DNA from 4 places in the Mesorhizobium sp. M1A.F.Ca.IN.020.03.2.1 genome. Region 4 is predicted to be linked to each of the others. Evidence: predicted binding sites of a transcription regulator. Region 4 holds the regulator's gene; each other region holds the start of a gene.

Region 1 (3,439 bases), on a different contig from region 4:
GACCTGAAGGAGTTCGCCCGCTACTTCGATCGCCACCTGCTCATCGATCTCGAGTTTGGCGACGTCGTCGACGTTCCGGCGGTGCCGTCAATCGTCAAGGACCGGCCGATCCGTAACGACAACGGCAACGCCGTGATCATGAAGCTCGACAAGTTCCGCCATTTCAACATGCCAAAGGACAATCTGTCCTTCGCCGACAAGCGCCCGATGGCGGTCTGGCGCGGTCATTTCAACAATCCGATCCGCAAACGGTTCGTCGATGCCGTGCGCGACCTGCCGTCTTGCGATGCCGGCTCGCCCAAGCCAAGCGCCCCGGAGAACTATCGCAAGCCGTATCTCACGATCGCGCACCAGCGGCAGTTCCGCTACATCGTCTCGCTCGAAGGCAATGACGTGGCGACGAACCTCAAGTGGATCATGAGCTCGAATTCGCTCTGCCTGATGCCGCCGCCGACCTACGAAACCTGGTTCGCCGAGGCTGAGCTCGAGGCCGATGTCCACTACGTGCCTCTGGCGTCGGATTTTTCGGACGTCGCCGACAAGATCGCCTATTTCGAAAAGCACCCGGCGGAAGCCCAACGCATCATAACGGCGGCCAACGCCTATTGCCGCCGGTTCAGCAACGAAAAGGACGAGCGGGCGGTATCGCTGCTCGTCCTCTACAAATATTTCGTGCTAAGCGGCCAGATCGAACCCGACCCGGAGGTCTGGCGTTTTATCGCCGGCTGACCTCCGCGCGTTTTCGGGCGCGGAGCACGGCGCGGATTCTCAGATATCGCTGCGGTCGAGCACCAGGTCGGCGGGGCCGAACCGGTTCTTGGCGGTGAGCTGCTGGTGCCAGTAGGGATAAAGCGCCGGCGGCCGGCTGACGTCGTCGAGGCGCAGGCGCTCGTCCAGGGACAGCATCAGGCTGGCCGCCGCGAGGTTGTCCTTGAGCTGGGCTTCGTTGCGGGCGCCGATCACCAGCGAAGAAACGGCCGGGCGGCCGAGCAGCCAGGCAAGCGCCACCTGTGCCGCCGAAACGCCGCGCGCCTTGCCGATTTCGACCAGAACGTCGACGATCCGCCACAACCTGTCCTCGTCCCGGATCGGCGGTTCGGACCAGCCGCCAAGCTGGCGGGCCGTCGGGCTGTCGCGACGGTATTTGCCCGACAGCAGGCCGCCGGCCAGCGGGCTCCACACCAGCACGCCAAGACCCTGGTCGACCGAGATCGGCAGCAACTCGTACTCCGCCTCGCGCGCTTCCAGCGTGTAGTGGATCTGCTGCGTGACGAAGCGCGGCTGATGATGGCTGTCGCTGATCGAGAGGGCCTTCATCACCTGCCAGCCCGAATAATTGGAACAGCCGACATAACGGATCTTGCCCTGGCTGACCAAAGTGTCGAGCGCAGCGATCGTTTCCTCCAGCGGCGTGACCCCATCCCACTCATGCAGGAAATAGATGTCGATGACGTCGGTCTTGAGCCGCTTCAGGCTCCGCTCGCATTCCCGGATCAGGTGATGGCGCGACAGGCCTTCGTCGTTGGGGCCGTTTCCGATCCGCATGCGCGCCTTGGAGGCGATGAGCACATCGTTCTTGCGCTTGCCGCCGAGCGCCTCGCCGACGATCTCCTCCGACAGGCCGTTCGAATACACGTTGGCGGTGTCGATGAGATTGATGCCGGCATCGATGCAGGTATCGATGATGCGGCTCGCCTCCGAGAGATCGGATTTGCCGACGGCGGCGAACGGGCCCGTCCCGCCGAAGGTCATCGTGCCAAGGGTCAATGTCGAAACCTTCAGGCCGGAACGGCCAAGCGTGCGGTATTCCATGTCAGGTCCTTGCGATTTGTTTTGAAGAGGCGCGCCGTCGCGGGCGCCGGAAGAGGCGAGGGTATTTGTAGGACAATTCGGGCGGCTTGTCGCCCCGCCATCGATACGGGCCGATCACATATCGGCTGGTCCAGCGTTGCCGGCTCCTGCTCGCAATAAAACCGTCATTGCGCGTCTGTATCTCAGTCGGCTTACGGAGTTGTGTTTCCGGCCTCGGCCGGAGCGCGTCCGAGGCGAAAGTGGCTGACAGGCAGGAGCTGCGCAATGAACGAGGTCAAGACGAATTCCGGAGCCAAGGACTGGCTGGAAGCCGAACTCGAGGACACGCTCGACGAGGACTATGAGCTGGAGATTTCCGAACCCGCGCTCTCGCTCGAGATCGCCAGGATCTACAAGAAGTCGCATCCGCCCTCCATCGAGCGAACGACCTATTTCCGCGAGCTGCTGCGGCTGCAGTCGGAGCTCATCAAGCTGCAGTCCTGGGTTGCCTACCACAAGAAGAAGCTGGTGGTGATCTTCGAGGGACGCGACTCGGCCGGCAAGGGCGGCGTCATCAAGCGCATCACCCAGCGCCTCAACCCGCGCATCTGCCGCGTCGTCGCGCTGCCTGCGCCGACCGAGCGTGAAAGATCGCAATGGTATTTCCAGCGCTACGTGCCGCATCTGCCGGCGGGCGGCGAGATCGTGCTGTTCGACCGCTCCTGGTACAACCGATCGGGCGTCGAGCGGGTGATGGGCTTTGCCAATGCGGATCAGGTCGAAGAGTTTTTCCGCGACGTGCCGGAATTCGAACGCATGCTGGTGCGCTCCGGCATCACGCTGGTGAAATACTGGTTCTCGATTACCGACGAGGAGCAGCAGATGCGCTTTTTGATGCGCATCCACGATCCGATGAAGCAGTGGAAGCTGTCGCCGATGGACCTGCAGTCGCGCGTGCGCTGGGAACAATACACCAAAGCCAAGGAAGAGACCTTCGCCCGTACCAACATCAAGGAAGCGCCGTGGTTCATTGTCGAAGGCAACGACAAGAAGCGGGCCCGACTGAACTGCATCGATCACCTGCTGCAGCAAATGCCTTACGAAGACGTGCCGCATGAGGAGATCACGCTGCCGGAGCGCGTCTTCAACCCGTCCTACGAGCGGCAGGTGCTGCCGCGCGAGCTTTATGTGCCGTCGAAGTATTGAGCACTTCCCCATCTCCCACAGGGGGAGAAGGGGGAGCCGAGCTTACGCCCGCCCGATCATCACATGCGTCGCGTCGGCGGTCGCGACCTGGCTGGTGCAGCGGTAGCCGAGCTTCGGCATGTCCAGCCCGGCGAAAAGATGCTCGCCGGAGCCGAGCAGGATCGGCGAGACCGCGAGATGCATCTCGCCGATCAGGCTTTCCTTCAGATATTGCCGGATCGTGGCGACCCCGCCGCCGAGCCGCACATCCTTGTCCTTGGCGGCCGTCTTCGCCTGTTCGAGCGCCGAATGGATGCCGTCGGTGACGAAGTAAAACGTCGTGCCGCCTTCCATTAAGATCGGCGCCCGCTTGTGATGGGTGAGCACGAAGACCGGCACGTGATAGGGCGGGTTGTCGCCCCACCAGCCTTTCCAGCTCTCGTCCGGCCATTCGCCGCGGACC
Region 2 (3,439 bases), on a different contig from region 4:
TCCTCGAGCGCGGCGCGCCGGGAGGTGCCATCAGCCAATACGTCGAAACTTTGCTGATTGTCCATGATGTTGCCGAGCATGATCTGGCCAAGCACCTGTTCATGCACAGTCGGATTGGTGATCGGCACCAGGGTCTCGACGCGGCGGTCGAGATTGCGCGGCATGATATCGGCCGAGGAGATGTAGACGACCGCTTCGTCGGACGGCAGACCGTGGCCGTTGCCGAAGCAGTAGATGCGGCTGTGCTCAAGGAAGCGGCCGACAATCGACTTCACCCGGATGTTCTCGGAAAGACCCGGCACCTGCGGCCTCAGGCAGCAGATGCCGCGCACGACGAGATCTATCTCGACGCCGGCGCGGCTGGCGTCATAGAGAGCGTCGATGACGGTCGGATCGACGAGCGCGTTCATCTTCATCCAGATACGGGCCGGCCTGCCCTCGAGCGCATGGGCGATCTCCTCGGCGATGTGCCTCAGGATGCGGTCGCGCAGCGTGAACGGCGACACCGCAAGACGCATCTCCTCGGCAGGCTCGGCGTAGCCGGTGATGAAGTTGAAGATCTGCGCGACATCGCGCGCGATCGTCGGGTCGGTGGTGAAGAAGGACAGGTCGGTGTAGATGCGGGCGGTGACCGGATGGTAGTTGCCGGTGCCGAGATGTACGTAATTGCGCAGCCGGCCGTCCTCGCGGCGGACCACCAGCGACATCTTGGCGTGGGTCTTCAACTCCAGGAAGCCGAACACGACCTGGACGCCGGCGCGCTCGAGGTCGCGCGCCCAGCGGATATTGGCCTCTTCATCGAAGCGCGCCTTGAGCTCGACGAGCGCCGTCACCGACTTGCCGGCCTCCGCCGCGTCGATCAACGCCCGCACGATCGGGCTGTCGTTCGAGGTGCGGTAGAGCGTCTGCTTGATGGCGACGACTTCCGGATCGGCCGCCGCCTGGCGCAGGAACTGCACCACGACGTCGAAGGATTCGTAGGGGTGGTGGACGATGATGTCCTTCTCGCGGATGGCGGCCAGGCAGTCGCCACCATGCTCGCGGATGCGCTCGGGAAAGCGCGGGTTATAGGGCGTGAATTTGAGGTCGTCGCGCGGGATGGCGACGATCTCGGAGATCTGGTTGAGCGCCAGCGGCCCGGTGAGCACGCTGATGCGGCTCGACGATACTCCGAGCTCGCCGGCGACGAAGTCGCGCAACTCGGCCGGCATCAGCGTGTCGAATTCGATGCGGATGACGGAGCCGCGGCGGCGGCGCTTCAGCGCCGTCTCGAACAGGCGAACGAGGTCTTCCGATTCCTCCTCCACCTCGATATCGCTGTCGCGGATGATGCGGAACGTGCCCGAGCCCTTGACCTCATATCCAGGGAAGAGCTTGCCGATATAGAGGCCGACCGCTTCTTCCAGCGGGATGAAGCGGACATGATGCTTGCGGTCGGGCAGACGGATGAACCGCCGCAGCGCCACCGGCAAGCGCAAGAGCGCGCTCATCTCCTCGCCGTTCTTGCGGTGGCGCAGCTGCAGCGCCATTGAGAAACCGAGATTGGGGATGAACGGAAACGGGTGCGCCGGGTCGATCGACAGCGGCGTCAGCACCGGGAAAACCTGACCCTGGAAATGCTCCTCCAGCCAGGCCTTCTCGTCCTTGGTCAGGCCGTCGCGGGGGATGCTTTCGATGCCTTCTTTGTTGAGCAGCTCCATCAGGACCGACAGGCTCTTCTGCTGGTCTTCCTGCAGGCGCTCGACCTCGCGCAGCAATTGCTCCAACTGCTGCTCAGGCGTGCGGCCGTCCGGACTCTTCAACGCGATGCCCTCGCGCACCTGACCGGCGAGGCCGGCGACGCGCACCATGAAGAACTCGTCGAGGTTTGCGGCCGAGATCGACAGGAAGCGGACGCGCTCGAGCAGCGGGTGATGCTCGTTCAGCGATTCCTCGAGCACCCGGCGGTTGAACTGCAGCCAGGAAAACTCGCGGTTGACGAAACGGTCTGGATTGCCGCCGTCCGGGCTCGCCGCCTCGACGGTGATGAACTCGCTCTGCACCGGCTTCAGTTCGTTCATTGTTCCTGCTCTTGGCCACAACGTCATTCTTTGAGCGCCATACGCCGCCGGACGCGCTATGCACGCTCTAACACGCTTTTATGACGCATGATGTCACGGAATCGCTTCGTTTCCGGCCTCATGCGCTTAACCGGCTCAACTTATCCTCTGCCAGGCTTTTGCGACAGTTTCATTTCATCGATCTTGCAAACCGGCCGGTTATGATCCAGATGCAAACGGGCCGAACTGAAGGAGACGACGATGGCAGGCGGTACCATTCCCCATTTCCAGAACGACGCGGGCCATCCGGCGATCGATATCGGCGTCAAGGAATTCATGTGCACCGGCGCCAATCCGCCTTTCGACCATCCGCATGTATTCCTCGACATGGGTGACGACAATGAAAAGGTCTGCCCTTACTGCTCGACGCTCTACCGCTATTCGCCGAAGCTGAAGGCGACGGAAACCGAGCCTGCCGGCTGCCTCTATATCGACCAGGCCGCCTGATCGCGGATCTGGGTGACCGCTAGACCATGGAGGAGGCGCGGTCCCGGCAGGTCGTCATCGCCGGGGCCGGAATCGCCGGACTGACGGCAGCTCTTGCCTTTGCCGAACACGGCCAAGCCGTCACGGTGCTGGAACAGGCCAGCCAGCTCGAAGCGGTGGGCGCCGGCATCCAGCTTTCCCCCAACGCCACCTGTATGCTCAGCCGGCTCGGCGCGCTCGACCGGTTGCGGTTGAACGCGATCCGCCCGGAAGCGGTGGTGCTGAAGGACGCTGCCACCTTGCGCGAACTGGCGCGCGTGCCGCTCGGCCAGGCCGGCGAAGAGCGCTGGGGCGCGCCCTATCTGGTGGCACACCGCGCCGACCTGCAGACGGCGCTGACGGCGCGGATGGCGGAGCATCCCGAGATCCAACTCCTCACCGGCGCGCGGGTGACGGACGTTGCCGTTCAGCCGCAAAACATCACCGTCACCGCCGAAACGGATAGCGGCAACATCGAGGCCGCCGGCGGCCTGCTGATCGGCGCCGACGGCGTCTGGTCGTCGGTTCGCAGGCTGCTTGCGGGTCGAGAGCCGGCTTTCGGGAAGAACCGCTTCTCGGGCGAGCTGGCCTGGCGCGCAACGGTCGCATCGACAAGCGCCGCCGGCCAGGCTTTTGCAGCAATCGCCGCCGGCGACTGCATCACCGCCTTCCTCCATCCCGGCTTCCATATGGTCGCGTATCCGGTGAGCAAGGGCAGCGCCTTCAACCTGGCCGCTTTCACCAGAGGCGATCGCATCGCCGAAGGCTGGTCCGGCCATGCGGACCCCGCCATCCTCGCCAGCGCCATGCGCGGTACGTCGCCCGCGCTGGCAAGGCTTGCCGGACTTGCCGGGCCATGGACGGCGTTTCCGATC
Region 3 (3,439 bases), on a different contig from region 4:
GAAATCCTGGATGATGCCGAGATGGCCGTCGACTCTGTCGGCCGCGTCGAGCGCCGGCACCTCGATCGACTGGGTCTTGTCGATGATACCGTCGCGGCCGGATGCAACCACCTCGGCCTTCAACCCGTCATGCCCGTCCCACAACAGGCTGCCGCGCTCGGCGACGATGCGCCAGCTGCCTTCCCAACTCGTGCGGAAACCGTCCGCGCACCAGGAGCCGGCATAGGTGAAGACCTTGCCGCCGCCGAAATCGAACACCGCGCTGGCCGACGAGCCCTGACGGTACCAGGAATTGGCAGGCTCCCACTCCTGGCAATAGACGCCGGCCGGTTCGCCGGCGACCATGTAGCGGGCGGCGTCGAACGTGTGGATCGCCATGTCGAGCAAAAGCACGTGGCGCATCTCCTCGCGAAAGCCGCCGAAGTGCGGCGCGACGAAGAAGTCGGCATGGATGCTGGTCGGCTTGCCGATGGCGCCGGAATCGAGGAACCGCCGGATCCGCCTGACATTGGCGACATAGCGCCGGTTCTGAACCACGGCATGGACCCGCCCCGCGCGGCGCGCCGCTTCGATGATGGCGCGCGCATTTTCTGGGCTGTCGGCAAGCGGCTTTTCGGTGAGCAGATGGCAGTTATGGGCAAAGGCCGAAAGCGCGACCTGGCGCCGCGCAGCAGGAACCACGACATCGAACACGGCATCGGGCCGGGTCTGATCGAGAACGGCATCGAGGCTGGTGCCGATGACGGCATTGGGGAGCTCGTACTCGCGCGCCCTCGCCTGCGCCCGATCGGCATCGAGATCGACAAGGCCGGCAATGGCAAGCCCGTCGATCTGCCTCGCGGCATCGAGCCACTGCCTGCTCATGGCTCCGCACCCGACCAGGACGACCTTCATCATCCAGCGCTCCTCCTCCGCTCGGCCCCTCCAGGCCGAGTGTCACGGCATTTCCGGCTTCACCGTAAACGTTTTTCCGTAAACGTTTACGAGAACACACCCGATGGCGTAGAATGTCAATCACCTGCTCGCGAAAATCGACATGCACTGCTTGGCCTGAAGGACGGCCGGTGCTAGCGAGGTCAGGGGGAGAACCTACCTTGGCGTCCAGCATCCACGATCTCGCGCGTCACCTGAACATTTCGATCGGCACCGTGTCGCGCGCGCTGAACGGCCGCGCCGACGTCAATGCGGAGACGCGCCAGCGCGTGCTCGAGGCGGCCAGGAAGCTGAACTATTCGCCCAACCAGTCGGGCCGCAGCCTGCGCCAGGGCGCCACCCGCTCGATCGCCTTCATGCTGCAACCGCATCCCGGCGACCAGCAATATGGCGAGCCGTTCTTCATTCCGTTCCTGACCGGCCTGCAGGCGCGGCTCGCCGAGCATGAGTTGGATCTGATGGTCGTCATGGGCGAGCCCGGCCAGTATCAGCAGGAGCGGCTGCGCCGCGTGGTTGAGACGCGCCGGGCCGACGCGGTCGTGTTGGCCAATACACGGCGGGAAGACGATCGGATCGACTATCTGAGCAAGGCCGGCTTTCCCTTCGCCACGCTTGGCCGAAGTCAATCCGGCGGCGACACCTATCCTTCGCTCGATATCGATTTCGAGAGGGCGGGTGATGAAGCCGTCGACCGGCTGGTTGCGCGCGGCCACCGCCGCATAGCTGCCATCCGCCCTTCGCTTGATCTCAACTTCGGCTACCTGTTCCTCGACGGCTACCGCAAGGCTCTGAAGCGGCACGGCATCGAAGTCGACCCCGGCCTGATCGCCGACGGCTTCATCAACGAGACCGGCGGCTACCAGGTGACGCCGCGTGTCATGCTCTCCAAGGACCGGCCGACAGCCATCATCTTCAACAATGACGCGATGGCGCTCGGCGGCTGCAAGGCACTGGCCGAGATGGGCATCAGGCCCGGCCACGACATCGCGGTGATCGTCATCGTCGACACGCCGCTCTGCCGCTACTTCTCGCCGACGCTGACCGCCTTCCGTCCGGCGCTGGAGCCGATGGGCCGGCGGCTGGCCGAGATGCTGCTGGCGTCACTCCCGGCCCATGCCGGTCCGGAGGGGCCACGCACGATCCGCGAAGTCTGGCCGCTGGAGCTCGTCGCGCGCGAGAGCGATTGAGCACCCTCTCCTTCTCCCCTTGCGGGAGAAGGTGTCGCCGAAGGCGACGGATGAGGGGTGCTCCAGGGAAAGCCAACGTCTCGCTCCGCTGGAACACCCCTCATCCGTCTCGGCGCTGCGCGCCGATCCACCTTCTCCCACATGGGGAGAAGGAAGGAGCCCCACTCCTGTCACGCAAGTATGATGTTCGCGTCCTAGACCCGATGTGACGCCATTCCGGCTCTGCTCGTCACATGGGGACATCATGAAGCACCTCAACCGAACCGTCGCGCTTGGCGCGGCAATCGCCCTGTTCACCGTGCTGAGCCCTGCGCTCGCCGAGGGTGTTGGCTATGTCAACAAGGGGCTGGTCGGCGTTGGCCGCATCCCCGCCAGCCAGAAGGACAAATTCGGCGAGACCTTTGGTTCGGGCTCCGGCATGGCAATCGACGCCAAGAGCTGGGCGCGTGACGGCGCCGGCTACAAAGGCTCGCTCTGGCTGCTGCCGGACCGCGGCTACAACGTCGCCGGCACCACCGACTACCGGCCCCGCTTGAACACCATTGCAATCGAGCTGACCCCGACCCCTCCGGGCGCGGCGCCCGCCGCCGGCCAGGAACAGTCGGGCGTCAAGGCAACGCTCGTCGACACCATGCTCCTGACCGACGACAAGGGCGCCGACGCCACCGGCCTCGACCCGCTCAACGGCGTGCGCCCCGCTGCCGGCGACATGCCGATCCTGCCGCAGGCCGACAATGGCAAGCTTTCGCTCGACGACGAGGCGGTCGTGCGCCTGCCCGACGGCACCATGTTCATTTCCGACGAATATGGCCCCAACATCTATCGCTTTTCGGCCGACGGCCGCCTGATGTCGGCGACGCAGCCGCCGGCGGCCCTGGTGCCGATACGCCATGGCAAGCCGAACTTCGCTTCCGACAATCCTGGCCCGGGTGCCGCCGAGCCGGATCCCAAGGATCCCGAGACCGGCCGCCAGAACAATCAAGGCCTCGAAGGCATGTCGATGACGCCGGACGGCAAGTTCCTGATCGCCGTGCTGCAGTCGGCGCCGCGCCAGGATGGCGGCGATTCCGGCTCGACCCGCCGGAACACCCGCGCGCTGGTCTATGACGCCTCCGACCTCGCCCACCTCAAGCTGGCGCACGAATATGTCGTACCGCTGCCGGTGTTCAAGGACGCCAAGGGCAAGATCAAAGTGGCCGCGCAGAGCGAGATCGTGGCGCTGTCCGACAAGAGCTTTTTGATGCTGGCACGCGACAGCGGCAACGGCCAGGGGCTGAAGGACGCCGAGTCGGTTTACCGCAAGATCGAGATCGTCGACC
Region 4 (3,439 bases):
GCGCACTGATAATCACCCTGACGGTTCTCGGGCTGAGCATCTTCGCCCGCAGCCTTACCGGACGCAGAGAGGACAGATGAAACCGATGTTGTCCACCGACCTGAACGTAGCCGAGACGACCGCCGAGAAGGCCAAGATCGAAGTCAAGAACCTCAACTTCTACTATGGCCAGTCGAAGGCGCTGAAGGACATCAACCTGTCGCTGCCCGAGCGCAGCGTCACCGCCTTCATCGGACCTTCGGGCTGCGGAAAGTCGACGCTGCTGCGCGTGCTCAACCGCATCTACGAGCTCTACCCGAAGCAGAGCGCCGAAGGCCAGGTGCTGCTCGACGGCAAGAACATCCTCGACCGTTCGCAGGACCTCAACCTGCTCAGGACCAAGATCGGCATGGTGTTCCAGAAGCCGACGCCGTTCCCGATGTCGATCTACGAGAACATCGCCTTCGGCGTCAGGCTGTATGAGAAGATAAGCAAGGCCGAGATGGACAATCGCGTCGAACAGGCGCTGAAGCGCGCCGCGCTGTGGAACGAGGTCAGGGACAAGCTCAACGCCAGTGGCCAGAGCCTTTCGGGCGGCCAGCAGCAGCGGCTCTGCATCGCCCGCACCGTGGCGGTGAAGCCGGAGGTCATCCTGCTCGACGAGCCGGCATCGGCACTCGATCCGCTCTCGACCGCCAAGATCGAGGAGCTGATCGACGAGCTGCAGGCCGACTACACGATCGTGATCGTCACCCACAACATGCAGCAGGCGGCGCGCGTGTCGCGGCAGACGGCGTTCATGTATCTCGGCGAGCTGATCGAATTCGACCGGACCGAGAAGATCTTCACCTCGCCCCGCGAGAAGCGCACGCAGGACTACATCACCGGCCGCTTCGGCTGAGTTCATACGAGGACATAACCATGGCCCATACGGTCGCTTCCTTCGACGAGGATCTGAGGCAGATCAGCCAGCTTATCCGCGACATGGGCGATCTTGCCGGCTCGATGGTCGGCGCGTCGACCAAGGCTCTGCTGAATTCCGACAACGCGCTGGCGCAGCGCGTGGTCTCCGACGATGCCATCATGGACGCGCGCCAACGCGAGCTCGACGATCGCGCCATCACGCTGATTGCCAAACGCCAGCCGATGGCCGACGACCTGCGCAGCGTCGTTGGCGCCATCCGCATGGCCGGCGATCTCGAGCGCATTGGCGACCTTGCCAAGAACATCGCTAAGCGCGTCGGCTCGGTCGGCGTCAGCGCCGCGCCGCGCGACCTTTCGCACTCCATCGATTCGATGGCGCAGCTGGTGCTGATCCAGGTGCAGGGCGTGATCGAGGAATACGCGGCCGGCGACGCCACGGCGCTCGCCAAGCTCCGCAACGACGACGAGCGCATCGACGTCAAATACACCGCCGTCTTCCGCGAGCTCCTGACCTACATGATGGAGGATCCGCGCAACATCACGGCTTGCACGCATCTGTTGTTCTGCGCCAAGAATCTGGAGCGCATCGGCGACCACGTCACCAACATCGCCGAGAACGCCTACTATGTGCTGACCGGCACGCAATTGCCCGCGAATCGTCCTAAGCAGGACGAGACGACGATGTCGGCGCCGGCGGCCTGACAGCGAAGGTGCCTGCTATATGATCGCGCCACGCATCATGGTGGTGGAGGACGAGGAACCGCTGGGGGTGCTGCTCCGCTACAACCTCGAATCCGAGGGCTATCAGGTCGAGGTGGTGACCCGCGGCGACGAGGCCGAGATCCGCCTGCAGGAGAATGTGCCCGACCTTCTGGTGCTCGACTGGATGGTGCCGGCGGTGTCCGGCATCGAGCTTTGCCGGCGCCTCAGGATGCGGCCCGAGACCGAACGCCTGCCGATCATCATGCTGACCGCGCGCGGCGAGGAAAGCGACCGGGTGCGCGGCCTCTCGACCGGCGCCGACGACTATCTGGTCAAGCCGTTCTCGACGCCGGAATTCATGGCCAGGGTCAAGGCGCTGCTGCGCCGCGCCAAGCCCGAGGTGCTGTCCAGCGTGCTCAAGGTCGGCGACATCGTCCTCGACCGCGAATCGCATCGCGTCTACCGCAAGAAGAGCGAGATCCGGCTCGGCCCGACCGAGTTCAGGCTGCTTGAATTCATGATGCGGCATCCCGGCCGGGTGTTCTCGCGCAGCCAGCTGCTCGACAATGTCTGGGGCGAGACGATCTATATCGACGAGCGCACCGTGGACGTGCATGTCGGCCGCCTGCGCAAGGCGGTCAACAACGGCCGCATGCCGGACGTCATACGTACCATCCGTGGGGCGGGCTACGCGATCAGGGAAGATTAGATCCAGGGCACCGAAGGTCTGACGGGTTCTATCTGAGCTGGCGGGTTATCGAGACGCTGGTGCTTCGCCGTCCACGGGCGGAGCACGAAGCGTCGCGACGCGGCGCAGACCCGACGATCCACGCGACTTCCACGCGCCGCGGCGGTGCAGAAATTCTGCTCCGCTCATCCGACGATTGAGGTAATGGCATGGATTCCAGGGTCTCCGCGACGGAGCTTCGCTCCTGCTCCGCCCTGGAATGACGAAGCTGCGGGGCCTTCGCTAATCTCCGGCGTCTGCAGGACGCACAGAAGCCAACGATCGCTATCGAAGCTGCTCAGGCCACGTTCTTGCCCGCTCTTGCCTGCACGCCCGGGGCGAAAATCTCCTGGTCGACGAAGGTCAGCGCGCGCACGGCGCAGCCTTCGCGGATCAGCGGCAATTCGTTCGGCTCGGTATCGAAGGAGATCGACTTCGAATGCTGGCCTCCGGCGGTCTGGCCGATCGCCTCGCGCAGCGCCGGCTCGATCAGGTCAAAGGCGGCGGCGCTGACGCCGACCATGGCGACCGGCGCCGGGTCGATCAGCGCGAACAGGCTGCCAAGGCCGAAGCCCAGCGCCTCCCCGGCCCGGCGATAGGCCTCGCGCTCTGGGCCATCCGTCTCGCGCGCCTTGGCGGCGAGCGCCCGCATGTCGGCGTCGCCGACATCGACCGGCTCGGCGTCCTCGCTCATCTTCATGGCGCTGCGCCAGATGGCGTAGTTGCCGGCATAGGCCTCGACGCAGCCGCGGCGTCCGCAACGGCAAAGCGCGCCGCCCGGACGATGGATCATGTGGCCGAACTCGCCGCCGGAAGAATGCGTGCCGGTGAACAGCTCGCCCTTCAGCACCAGGCCCATGCCGATGCCGTGCGAGAGCAGGATGGCGATGAAATTGTCGCGATAGCGGTCGGGATCGCGCCACTGCAGCGCCACCGCCATCATGTTGCAGTCGTTTTCCATGGTGGCCGGAATGCCGAATTCCTTTTCCAGGATGTCGGCGAAGGGAATGTCGGTCAGCGGCGTGATCGGCGACCATAGCATGGCGCGGGCATGGGAATCGGTGATGCCCTGGATGCCCATGGCGATGCGGGCGACGCTGCCGACGT

The links. The regulator PhoB, encoded in region 4, activates phosphate uptake and scavenging genes when phosphate is short. The targets are predictions, from matches to a motif close to TGTCATNNANCTGTCAT.
Region 1: the regulator PhoB is predicted to act here: its motif matches at 1,964-1,980, upstream of ppk2 (polyphosphate kinase 2).
Region 2: the regulator PhoB is predicted to act here: its motif matches at 2,221-2,237, upstream of EOA79_RS12260 (RNA degradosome polyphosphate kinase).
Region 3: the regulator PhoB is predicted to act here: its motif matches at 2,289-2,305, upstream of EOA79_RS25755 (esterase-like activity of phytase family protein).

The regions. Positions count from the first base shown of each region.
Region 1 is NZ_RZSV01000004.1:63,725-67,163, forward strand. It holds gene EOA79_RS01640 (glycosyl transferase family 90) at 1-729, shown strand, start outside; gene EOA79_RS01645 (aldo/keto reductase) at 769-1,812, opposite strand; gene ppk2 (polyphosphate kinase 2) at 2,077-2,997, shown strand; gene EOA79_RS01655 (dihydrofolate reductase family protein) at 3,040-3,439, opposite strand, start outside.
Region 2 is NZ_RZSV01000059.1:732-4,170, forward strand. It holds gene EOA79_RS12260 (RNA degradosome polyphosphate kinase) at 1-2,060, opposite strand, end outside; gene EOA79_RS12265 (zinc-finger domain-containing protein) at 2,301-2,546, shown strand; gene EOA79_RS12270 (FAD-dependent monooxygenase) at 2,573-3,439, shown strand, end outside.
Region 3 is NZ_RZSV01000219.1:2,055-5,493, forward strand. It holds gene EOA79_RS25740 (Gfo/Idh/MocA family oxidoreductase) at 1-897, opposite strand, end outside; gene EOA79_RS25745 (LacI family DNA-binding transcriptional regulator) at 1,095-2,120, shown strand; gene EOA79_RS25755 (esterase-like activity of phytase family protein) at 2,365-3,439, shown strand, end outside.
Region 4 is NZ_RZSV01000070.1:9,715-13,153, reverse strand. It holds gene pstA (phosphate ABC transporter permease PstA) at 1-80, shown strand, start outside; gene pstB (phosphate ABC transporter ATP-binding protein PstB) at 77-880, shown strand; gene phoU (phosphate signaling complex protein PhoU) at 901-1,605, shown strand; gene phoB (phosphate regulon transcriptional regulator PhoB) at 1,625-2,314, shown strand; gene EOA79_RS13825 (ROK family transcriptional regulator) at 2,631-3,439, opposite strand, start outside.